2 regions of the Paenibacillus sp. p3-SID1389 genome follow, and region 2 is predicted to be linked to the other one. Evidence: riboswitches for the same ligand, from Rfam matches in the RefSeq annotation. Region 2 holds a riboswitch; the other holds the start of a gene.
The links. Region 2 has a riboswitch for thiamine pyrophosphate ahead of M3G15_RS14860 (ABC transporter substrate-binding protein). Riboswitches for the same ligand answer to the same signal wherever they lie in the genome.
Positions count from the first base shown of each region.

Region 1 (5,712 bases), on a different contig from region 2:
ACGGACATCCGCAATGTGAAATGGCGGGTACAAGACCGCCAGCAAGTAAGCTGCAGCCGCAAACAAGGCGATGAGCAGCAATGTCAGCACATCGTACCGGGAATAGGAAGTCGGGTAATAATACGTGCGCGGCCGATTCCCGTCGAACGCTTTCGCTTCCATGGCGACAGCAACGCGATGGGCCCGCCGGATGCTCTGGGATAGCAGCGGCACAGCATACAGCTTCGCATGCGCGACAAGGCCGGGCAGTCCGCGCGGACGGCGAACGCCGCGGATCAGCAGCGCATTGCGTCGGACAAGCAGCTCCTCCCAGACCATGGGAAGTAGCCGGACCGAGGCCATAAAGCTGTAGGCGTATTTTGGCGGCAGCTTCGCCTGCTGCATCAGCGCGTAAAACAAGGCGACCGAAGGAGTCGTCAACACGAACAACAGCCCTTCGGCGGCAAAGGCCACCGCTTTAAACCCGATATGAATCCCCCGGTAAAAGCTTTCTTCGGAGATGCGGAACAATCCCCACGACCACCAAATTTCCGTCCCTTTGCCAAACAGAATCATCGTCGCCGCTGAGGAGGCAAAAATCAGCGCAAAGGGGAACAGAAGCAAGGCGACTTTCCAGGGCTCATATCCGCTGAACAGGAACAGCAGGAACGTAAACAAGATCGCCTGATAAAAAATAAAATCGAGCCGGTGCGTAAATAACGTCAGCAGAAACAGCAGGATCATCAACGCCAGCTTGGCGGCCGGATTCGCCTGGTGCAGCCAAGTCCGCCGCTTCGGGGTCAGAAAACGTCTCATCTTGATATCACCGCCTCTGGACCGGAACTCCCGTGTTGTTTGATTTTCGCGGAGGTGGTATCCGCTCCCCGTCCGGCCGATCCATTTGATCCAGGTGACTCACCGGCACCTGCCGGAGATCGATCCACCCGCCGGGTCAACCGCTGCGACGTTAGCCGTCCGTCCCGCACCTCCCAATGCTGGGTGGCCACCTGCTCCGCAATCCGCTCTTCATGGGTAACCATAAGAATCGCCGTCCCGCGCCGGCGCAACGCCTCGCATAGCTGCAGGATGGCGAACGTGTTCGCCGCATCCTGGCCGAAGGTCGGCTCATCTAGCAACAGCAGCCGTTGCTCGCGCACCGCAGCCGCAGCCACGCTAAGACGCCGCTTCTGGCCCAGCGACAACTGGTAAGGATGCCGCATCTCCAAGCCGGTTAGACCAAACTGCTCCAGATACGCCGTCACCCGACGGTTCAGCGCATCGCCGCCAAGTCCGTCCTCCCTCAGCGAGAAGGCGACTTCGTCCACCACCCGATCGGCGACAAACTGAAACTCCGGATTCTGGAACACAAATCCGATCTCACGAGCGGTCGACTCCAGCATTCGTCTGCGGGCACGGCGGCTGAGCTTCCCTGTCTCGATCCGCTTTCCCTGCAGCACGAATGCTCCCTCTGATGGCAACAAGCCGATCAGGCTGAGCAACAGCGAGCTTTTCCCAGCACCGTTAGGTCCTGTGATCGCAATCCAATCCCCGGGATACACGGCGGCTTGCCCGACTTCAATCACCGGCCGCCCTTGCCGGAACCCGCAAAAATCGGTCAGTTCCACGGCGGCAGGTCCATCCAATCGCCGTTCATCTTTCACCGGCTCTAGCAATCGACGGCCGGCTTCGGTGGCAAAATACGCCTCCCAGACGCCGGGATACCAGATCCCAAACTCAATGAGCTCGGAACGGTACGTGTCAAACGCTACGTCCGGTGCCCCCTCGCCCAGCACCTGCCCGTCCGGTCCAAACAACACGACGCGGTCAACGAGACCCAGTGCCGTCAACTCCTCGATCCGGTGCTCCACGATAATCAAGGTGCGATCCTCGGCCACCTTGGCGATCGCTTGCCAGATTTGCTCGCGGCCCTGCGGGTCCAGCAAAGCCGAAGGCTCATCCAGCAGCAGCACCTCCGGATCGCCAAGCAGCACCGATGCGAGCGCCAACCGTTGCTTCATCCCTTGGGACAGCGAATCGATCGGCACATGGATCTCAGGCAGGTCCAGGCCCACCTTGGCCAATGCGGCCTGCATCCGCGCGGGCATATCCTGCTTCGGCACGCCTAAATTTTCTAAGGCAAAAGCCAACTCCTCATCCACATAAGGCATACAAAACTGCGTATCCGGATCCTGGAACAGAAAGCGCCACGACGAGGGAAGCTGCTGCGCGGACGTGCGCATCGGAATCTCTACCAAGTCTGGAATGATGCCGCTCAGCACCTGGAGCAGCGTCGATTTGCCGCATCCGCTGGGACCCAGCAGCAGCACATGCTCCCCGCGCCGCACCGAGAAATCCAAATCCTTAAACACAAACCGGTCTTCACCCGGGAACTTGAGCCGCAGCTCCCGGACCTCAGCTGCCGTCGTTTCCTTCCGCATCAGTCATTCAACGCCGCATAGTCTTTCGGATCAACCGGTCGCAGCAGCGTCGTAACCCCTGTCGCCTCTACGGCCTTCACGACGGCATAAGCGAAGTACCCGCAGATCAGCGCCGAGCTGACGGCCCGCATCGCATATTTGGCGGTCAAGAGCCATGGCTCGTAATCCTGCACATATCCGTAGAAGAAATCCGGGATAACCGAACCCACGGCAGCTCCGATCCCGGCTAATGCAGCAACGGAGCCGGAAAATTTCCGATACCGGAACGCAGCGAACACCAGCTCCGCCCCTAAGCCTTGCAGCACGCTGTAAAGAATCAGCTGAACTCCCCATTCGCTGCCGAACAAAATTTCCACATGGGCCGCAGCGACCTCCGCGATCAACGCCACCCCCGGTTTGCGGATCAGCAAGAACACCAGCGTTGCAGCCAGGAACCACATTCCGTACACCAGTTCATCGGCCTGGAAGAACAGGGGGGAGAACAAATTGTACACCGAGCTCCAGAAGTGATACACCACGCCCAGCACCAACGAAACCAACACCGTCACCAGCACATCGCTTAGCTTGAGGCCACGCCCCGTTCTTTTTTGAACAACCTCCGACATCTTCATCTCTCCTCTTGATCATTTGGTTTAAATCCTCGCATCGTAAAAAAAACCGCCTGAATAAGCTCAGACGGCGGTCAGGTCACGGGGGCGCACGTAGGCACAAAAAGTCCCGGACGATCGATTCTCTACGCTGGCATTATCCAGATCAGATTAACGGTCCGCGGCGCAATATGCCGCTATCTCAGCCTGATTCGCTCAAGCCCCCGTATCCCTATGCGATTGATATAAACATACACCAACTCCGCCCAGGCATCAAGCCTAAATTTGTACAAATCTGTAAACTAGGAGTTACCCGTCCTGTATTGATTTCGGCCTGATTCTGTGTCAAGATAAGCGGAAGTGGCAACGAATTCATCAATACCAATGCAGCATTACTGGACAGACTAGGAGGATGCGATTTGGCCGCGACATGGATGAAATGGATGACAGAGCTCTCCTCCCGGAAATGGTTATCCCGGTTGATGGGCAAGTTCTCCCATTCGGGGGTTAGCCGAGCAATGATCCCTTTTTTCGCAAAATCGTATGGCATTCCGCTGCATGAAGCGGAGAAGGAGCTTCGGGAATATCGCACGTTAAACGAGTTCTTCACCCGCAAATTAAAGCCGGGCATGCGCCCGCTGCACGCGGAGCCGGGAGTGATGATCAGTCCAGTGGACGCGCTGATTACGTTTATGGGCGAGGTGCAATCCGGCACGATCTTGAACGTCAAAGGACAGGATTATTCCTTGGAAGCGCTGCTGGACGGCTCCCCTCGTGTAGAATTGTACAAACACGGTTACGCCTTTGTTCTTTATCTGAGTCCTACCGATTATCACCGGATTCACGCACCCGTGACGGGCAAGAAGCTGGAATGCGAGCACATCAAAGGCCGGGCCTACCCGGTGAACGATTTTGGCATGCGCCATATGAAGAAGGTGTTGTGCCGAAACGAACGCTTGATCACTTACATTTCCCACGACTATGGGGAAATCGCCCTCGTGAAGGTCGGCGCGATGAACGTGAGCAGCATCCAGTACACCGACCCTTCGGCAAAATCCTGGGAGCAAGGCGACGACCTGGCTTATTTCGAGTTTGGATCCACCGTCGTTCTGCTCACCCAGAACGGCACCTTCACCCCATTGCCTGAACTTGCGCCCGGACAGAAGGTACGGATGGGCGAAGCGCTGGGCTGGTTTAACTCCGCAAAACCAAGCTAATTCAGTGATCATCGCCCGCCGGCTTCGGCCGGCTCTTCCCCTTTATTGCACCGTAATGCTGCCGATGGAAGTCTCCAGCGCGACCAACGGCCCTCCGCCGCCCCGCTCGCTTCGTCCCTTCGCGGCTCCAATGACTTCGCCCAGTTCGCTGGACGTTTCGAGATCGCAGGCTAACGACGGATCAAGCGTTGCCGTGATGCTGCCAACATCGGTGATGGCTTGAAGCTGACCGCCCGTATCCAGCGTGAGAATATCTAGATTGATGCTGCCGGTGGCTGTACGGATCGATGAATCCCCGGACAGACGGGCATCCTCGACCCGAATCGACCCGACCTCTCCCTTCAGCCGGTAGGTTCCCGTAAGCCCGCTCGCCGCGATCTCCCCGACATGGTTCGTGACTTCAAACTCCTGAATCCCGGCAGGGACCTCAACGACATAATCGATGCGGAATTCGGTAAAATGCAGCTCCTTCTGCGCCCAATCCCATAAATTTTGGTCCGGCGCGCCTTTGGCGTGCACGCGCACCTGAGCCGTATTGCCCTGAGAGGTGACGGTCACCTCGCTCTGTTCAAACAACGTATCCAGCTTCTCCTTACGTGCCGGCAGATCCGCGGCCTGGATGGTCGCTTTCACCACGATCTGATCGGACGTGCCTTCCTTCAACTCAAGACGCCCTACGGCATTCTCCAGCTGCAGCTTGCTGGCGTTGCCGATGGCTTCGCTTGTCGAAAGGTCATGCGAGCGTCCCGTGAACGTCAAATCGTCCTTCCACTCGTCTGCGGCCAGCGCCACCGACTGCTGCACGGATGCCGCGGTCTCGCTAATCGATTGGCTTATTGAATCAACGGTATTCCCCAAGGTCTGCCCCCATTGCTGCTGCAGCGTTTCATTTTCCGCCGGACCGCAACCTGAAGCCAGGGCCAGAAGTACGGCCGATGCCGCCAGCCATGCGATTTGGGATGTACGTTTCTTTCGCATTTTCGTCCTCCTTCTATTTCCATCTATCCTGAGCTTATACCAAGGTTCCCGGGAACCACCACAGGCGCGGGACCGGTTTGCTCCCTAGACTTTGGTCAAGGAGACGGTTCGCAGGGCAAGCGGAAAAACCGCCGAGCATGAAGCCCGGCGGTCGATAAATGAAGCTTATTTAACTTTAGGGTGGGTTGGGTTAGATTAGAGTAGCCTGCTTAGCGGATTTCGGACGGGCTTTTTCCCGTATATTGTTTGAACTGGCGACTGAAGAAGAAGATATCCCGATACCCCAGCGCATCCGCAACCTCGGTCACATTCATGCCGGCATGCAGGAGCAAATGCTGCGCCCGGTCGATCCTTGACTTGATGATGTAAGACTGCACGGACATCCCGATAATTTCCTTGAATTTAATCGAGAAATAGCGCGGGGATAAGCCCGCCCGGGCAGCCAAATCCTGCACTTTGTGGGGAAGTCCGGGATGTTGCAGCACATAATTCGCCACTTCATGAATCACTTCA
Region 1 is NZ_JALXVO010000009.1:59,334-65,045, forward strand. It holds gene M3G15_RS05900 (energy-coupling factor transporter transmembrane component T family protein) at 1-795, opposite strand, end outside; gene M3G15_RS05905 (ABC transporter ATP-binding protein) at 792-2,417, opposite strand; gene M3G15_RS05910 (ECF transporter S component) at 2,417-3,022, opposite strand; TPP riboswitch at 3,131-3,242, opposite strand; gene asd (archaetidylserine decarboxylase) at 3,424-4,221, shown strand; gene M3G15_RS05920 (DUF4097 family beta strand repeat-containing protein) at 4,264-5,199, opposite strand; gene M3G15_RS05925 (helix-turn-helix domain-containing protein) at 5,409-5,712, opposite strand, start outside.
Region 1: another riboswitch for thiamine pyrophosphate. It lies ahead of M3G15_RS05910 (ECF transporter S component); the one in region 2 lies ahead of M3G15_RS14860 (ABC transporter substrate-binding protein).

Region 2 (5,712 bases):
CGCGGTGGTTGACGCCTTCGATTCGATGACATCGGACCGGCATTACCGGGAACGGAAGCTGACTATGGCTGAAGCCAAGCTGGAATTGCACCAACATCGTGAGACCCAATTCGATCCGGAAGTAGTGGATGCGTTAATGGAGCTTTCCGATGAAATGCTGAATATTTACTCCATTATGTAATCAGCGGATATCAGGGGGAATGGACATGGAAAAAAGGTCCTGGAGCCGTCCCGTTACTCCGGAGGAACTGGAGGAAGCCAACCGGACAGGGAGGACTTTGCTCTACCTGCGCGTGACCTTAATTCCCGATTGTACACAGAAGCTGGAGCGATTCCGGCTGATTGACATGAAGTTAAGCGCCTATGAGCAGGTGCTGGACCGGACGCCGAATCTCTCAGATCCGGCGGAACCTTTAGAATCCATCGAATCGGTGACCTGGCTGATCGCCTTTGCAGGGGAAGCCAAGCATCTGCAACGATGGGTCGAACTGATGCTGGATGTGGATCAGGTGGAGGTTACTGAGGTTGCGATGGATTTCTAGCAGCAGGAGGAAGTCTGATTCAGACTCCTCCTGCTGCTGTTTTGCGTTGTTCCGCCGCCATCATGGCCGCAATCTCCCGTTTTAATCGCATAAAATCGGGATCCTCCGTCATTTCCTCGCGCCGCGGCCGGGGAAACGGCACCTGAATGGTATGCAGCACACGGGCTGGCCGGTTTGAAAATAAAACAATCGTGTCCGAGAGCATCAGTGCCTCCTCGATGCTGTGCGTAATCATCAGGACGGAGCGCTTATTCTCTTCCCAAATGTCCAGCAGCCAGCGCTGCATTTCGCTGCGCGTTAAGGCGTCCAGCGCACTAAACGGCTCGTCCAGGCACATCACTTCCTGGGGGGCGAGCAGGCCCCGCAGGAACGAAGCTCGCTGCTGCATGCCGCCGGATAACATATGGGGATAAGCCCGTTCAAACCCGCTTAACCCGGCTTTTTGGAGCCAGTGCTGGATGTCCGCACGGGAGCTCCGGCTTCCGGCCTCGGCGATTTCCTGCGCCAGCACGACGTTCTCCTCGATCGTCCGCCAAGGGAATAACGCCGGCTGCTGCGGCACGTAACTGATATGTCCGCGCTGGCCGGTGACTGGGCGTCCCTGAAGGAGCACTTCGCCTTGATCCGGCGCAGTCAGGCCGCCGATGACGTGAAACAGCGTGCTTTTGCCGCAGCCGGATGGGCCGATGATCGACACGAATTCGCCGGCCGGCACCCGCAGCGAAATGTCTTGAAGGACCGGGACCTCCCGGCGTCGGTCGCGGAACGTTTTATGGATCTGCCGGACCTCCAGCGCGGGGATGGCGTTATCTCTATGCGTTGATGCTTCGCTCATGAACCAAGCCTTCCTTTCCGTAAGCTGCCCTATCTCCGGTCGTTCGCCGGTTTATAGCGGACAAGCCATTTTTCCAACAAAGCGACGCAGGCGAACATCGCGAGGCTGATCGCCACGATGATGGCGATGGCGACAAAGATCTTATCCGTGCGGAACGACGCCTTCTGCAGCATCATATAGTAGCCGATGCCCTTGTCCGCGCCGATCCACTCGGCAATGACCGCCCCCATGACGCTGTATGTTGCGGCGATTTTCACCCCGGACATGATCGAAGGGATCGCGTAGGGCACCTCCAGCTTGCGGAAAATATCCGCCTTGGACGCACCGATCATTCGCATATAATCGAGCATCGCCCGATCCGTGCGGCTCAGTCCGTCCATGGCCGCCACGGCGACAGGGAAGAAGCAGACGAGCGTAATGACGATAATCTTCGGCAGGATGCCAAATCCAAACCAGATCATCAGCAGCGGCGCCAGCGCAATGGTTGGCACGTTTTGACTTAGGATGATCAGCGGATATAGCGACGCCTTCAGAAACGGGACATAATGCAGGACAAACGCCGTCAGCAAGCCTACGAGCGTCCCGATGGCAAAGCCGATAAGCATCAGCCGCAGCGTCGCCGCCGTGTGTTCCCCTAAGCTGGCCGCACCGGCAGCCGCTTCACGACCGATATCCACCGGGCTGGGGAGAATCCACTTCTCGATGTGGAACCAGGCGGTAGTGCCCTGCCAGATCAGCAAAAACAAGATGACCGCCACGAGGGGCGGCCAGATGCTGTGCCAAAGGCTGCGGAGATTCATGGCCGATATTTTTCAATCAGCTTATCCATGCTGACGCCTTTGGGATTGTACGAAATTTTAATTTGCGAAATGATGCCCGTACTGCCGAACTCAATGACGGCTTCGTTCATTTTCTTCACGATGGCCAGCAGCTCGTCGAGATCCCCCTCCATGGTCGTCTCCAGGGGGTTCACCTGATATTTGACCCCGGATGCTTGAATCACTTCAATGGCCCGGTCTACATAGGGAATGACGTCTTCGCCGTTGGGTGTCTTCGGAATGATCTGAATGCTTAATAACGCGTTTGGCATGGGTGGGTTCATCCTTTCGAATAGGGATTTGGCATCATTGGGTTAAAGTATAGTAAATTATTCGCTTGGCAAAAACTCGTTGGTAAAAGCGGCATCTACGTCAAGCGGTTTTTCCAGCAGCTTGCGCTCAAACATCCAATCGGAGTAGTTCTGCCACACTTCTTTCTTCTGCTCGCCCCAGCGCGGAGCATCGTCCTTGTATTTCGGGCTCAGCCATTTTTGACTGGCCACCACCAGGTCCTTGTCGAGATCCGGTACGGCTTTCAACAGGATTTGCGCCGCTTCTTCCGGATGGTCGATCGCATAATTGTAACCTTTAGACACGGCCCGCATAAAAGCCTTTACCAGCTCGGGGTTGTCCTTGATCGTCTTCTCGTTTGTCACGAGTACCGGGGTGTAGTAGTCCAGCTTCTCGGAGAAATCCTTGACATACAGCATGTCGATCGGCTCGCCCCGCAGCTCGGCCTCAATGCCTGTCCAGGCGTAGAAAATCCAGGCAAAATCAATATCCCGCTTCACCGCCGTAAAATAATCGGCATCCCCGATATTAACGAATTTCACCTTGTTGACATCAGCGCCTTGCAGGTCCATGATCGATTGGATCACCGCTTGTTCCACCGGAGAGCCCCAGCCGCCGTAGGCTTTGCCTTCGAAGTCTTTAGGCGATTTAATATTCTTGTCTACGGGGGCAGCGAAGCCGGACGTATTGTGCTGAATGATCGCGGCAATCGAGACGAGCGGGACGCCTTGGATCCGGCTTTGCGTTACGTTCTCCTGCACGCTGACGCCAAACGGCACCTCTCCGGAGGCAACCATCGCCTCAGCACCGCCGGAACCGGGCAAGAGAATGTCCACATTCAGCCCTTCCTCGGCGAAATAGCCTTGATCCTTGGCGACGTAAAGCCCGGTGTGGTTCGTATTCGGGCTCCAGTCGAGCACAACTTTAACATCTTGCAGCTCTGTGTTAGAACCTTGATTTGGTGCGGCGGCTTCGGTATTTTGCCCGCTTGGGTTTCCGGCTTTCGCCTTCCCGGCGCTGTTCCCATTCGCTCCGCCGCAGGCGGACAATATCAGCAGCAAGCAACCGAGAAACATGGCCAGTGCGGTACGTACTTGAACTTTCACGACTTCTACTCTCCTTCGTTGGTGTAGATTTCCGCAGCTTGTTCTTGGTATAACCCTGGATGTGCGTCCTTAAGCGTAACTTCCAACTTCCGGATACAAAAAAACGTCCCGGATCCGGGACGCAATAGGCAATGGAAATGACATGTAAAATAAGTTCATCACCATGGTATGGCTCCCTACGCTGGCATTATCCAGATCAGGTTGAAGGGTCAGTATCTTGAAGGGATACACTCTCAGCCGGCCAATTCCAGCACCCCTGAACAATATGACTGCAGATTACATCTGTCATTATAGTTTTCGCCAACTGGATTTGTCCAGTCTTTCCGGACCAGCTTGCAAAAACCAGGGGATTTGCTTTTTATCTGGCAAAAGGATATAATGAGTTCAAATCATGGTTTTGAAAGAGGATATCATTCACGCATTGAAAAGGGTGTCACTTTATAAAACTGGAACTTTTTTCAATGTGTGAATTTTTTTTATACAAGTGGTGCATGTTCAATAAGGGTCAGCCTTTATTGAGCGACTTCTGTTAAAAAAATGAATCATGTTAATCTTGAAACAGGAGGTATTCCCCATGGAAACCGGAACAGTGAAATGGTTTAACGCTGAGAAAGGTTTTGGCTTCATCGAAGTGGAAGGCGGAAATGACGTATTCGTTCATTTCAGCGCAATCACCGGCGAAGGCTTCAAAACCCTCGACGAAGGCCAACGCGTACAATTCAACGTGGTTCAAGGCAACCGCGGCCCGCAAGCCGAGAACGTTGTAAAACTGTAAGTTAGTTAGGAACTGCTCTTAATGCGTGCTCGCATTAAGGGCAGTTTTTCTTCGCGAAGATCATTCATGAGGTTAATTTTTCAGAAGTCCGCTTCTGATGGTACATATAAAGCTGCAACAATTACATCGATTCACCTGGTTGGAACGTTCACCTTGAAGAGGAGGGGAATTTATGAACTACCGTAAAAAGACGTTAGAGGAAATTCCTGAGGAAAATACGCCGGTATGGACCTGCACTAGCGATGACTGCAACGGGTGGATGCGGGACAATTTCACCTTTGAATATAGCCCCGTATGTCCGCTCTGCTCGTCCGAGATGGTCATGGGGATGCGCATGCTCCCTCAACTGAGCAATCCAAGCTCCGATCAAAGATCGTCGTCCAAGAAGGCATAGGCGAAAGCTGCTGCCGGAATCGGAGAGCGCGGTGAGCAACAACAGCCGTATTCGCTTCATGCGAGTACGGCTGTTGTTGTATTCATCCGGGTGATAGATTGGAAAGTGATGCAAAAATAAAATCTCCATAAAAGGATTGCATCTATATAGAAAATTTAATATGTTTGAGGTGCTGCAACGGTTTCGTGAATCATGAGGAGGCGGTATTCCCGGTCATTGCCCGGTATTGCTTGAGCATATACAGCCGCCAGCGAATAATCATGCCGTAAGCGAGCAGGAAGAACAGCGCCGCGGTTTGCATGACGGAGACGTATTGTTCTACGGCCTCATGCAGCAAGAGACGGACGACCAGCAGTCCAATCAGGATAAAGATAAAGCTGCGGGAACGTTCCGCGTAAATTTCGCCGCCGATGTTCTCGAACTTGGTTGTCCGAATCAACGGATAGGAGAACAGGAGCCAACCGAAAGCGAAGGCGATTACGCCCCACAGGAGAGGAATGTGCGTTTCCGGCACAACAAACATGAAGAGGCCGGTTGTCATTCCTAGCGGGGGAATGATGATTTTCTTCACCGTGACAGGCCGACGACTGGCTTTCAGACGGATAAACAGAACAGCGACGGCCATGGCCATTGCACCAACGGTAAAGGCGGCTTGCATATAAGAGGGATTCATTAGGTTCATAGAGGTTCCCTTTCTGTAAGTATATAGTATGTATATATTGAGTATTTAGCGAAATGGAATAAAGTGACTAGCGAATAGCGATTCGCGAGAACATTATAACATACTCGTCTGCACTTGTTTCAAACTTGGTAAGGGAAGGGGAAGAAGGAAGATGAATAGCGAATTAACGGTCGCCGTCCATTGCTTGTTGTATTTAGATTCCAAGGAGGATCGCATGGCCAATAGCGAACAGATCGCCTGCAGCGTCGCGACCCATCCGGCCCGTGTAC
Region 2 is NZ_JALXVO010000036.1:41,236-46,947, reverse strand. It holds gene M3G15_RS14885 (HD-GYP domain-containing protein) at 1-181, shown strand, start outside; gene M3G15_RS14880 (hypothetical protein) at 207-542, shown strand; gene M3G15_RS14875 (ABC transporter ATP-binding protein) at 562-1,377, opposite strand; gene M3G15_RS14870 (ABC transporter permease) at 1,407-2,177, opposite strand; gene M3G15_RS14865 (MTH1187 family thiamine-binding protein) at 2,174-2,467, opposite strand; gene M3G15_RS14860 (ABC transporter substrate-binding protein) at 2,525-3,562, opposite strand; TPP riboswitch at 3,748-3,860, opposite strand; gene M3G15_RS14855 (cold-shock protein) at 4,167-4,367, shown strand; gene M3G15_RS14850 (cold-shock protein) at 4,540-4,761, shown strand; gene M3G15_RS14845 (CcdC family protein) at 4,952-5,443, opposite strand; gene M3G15_RS14840 (beta-propeller fold lactonase family protein) at 5,595-5,712, shown strand, end outside.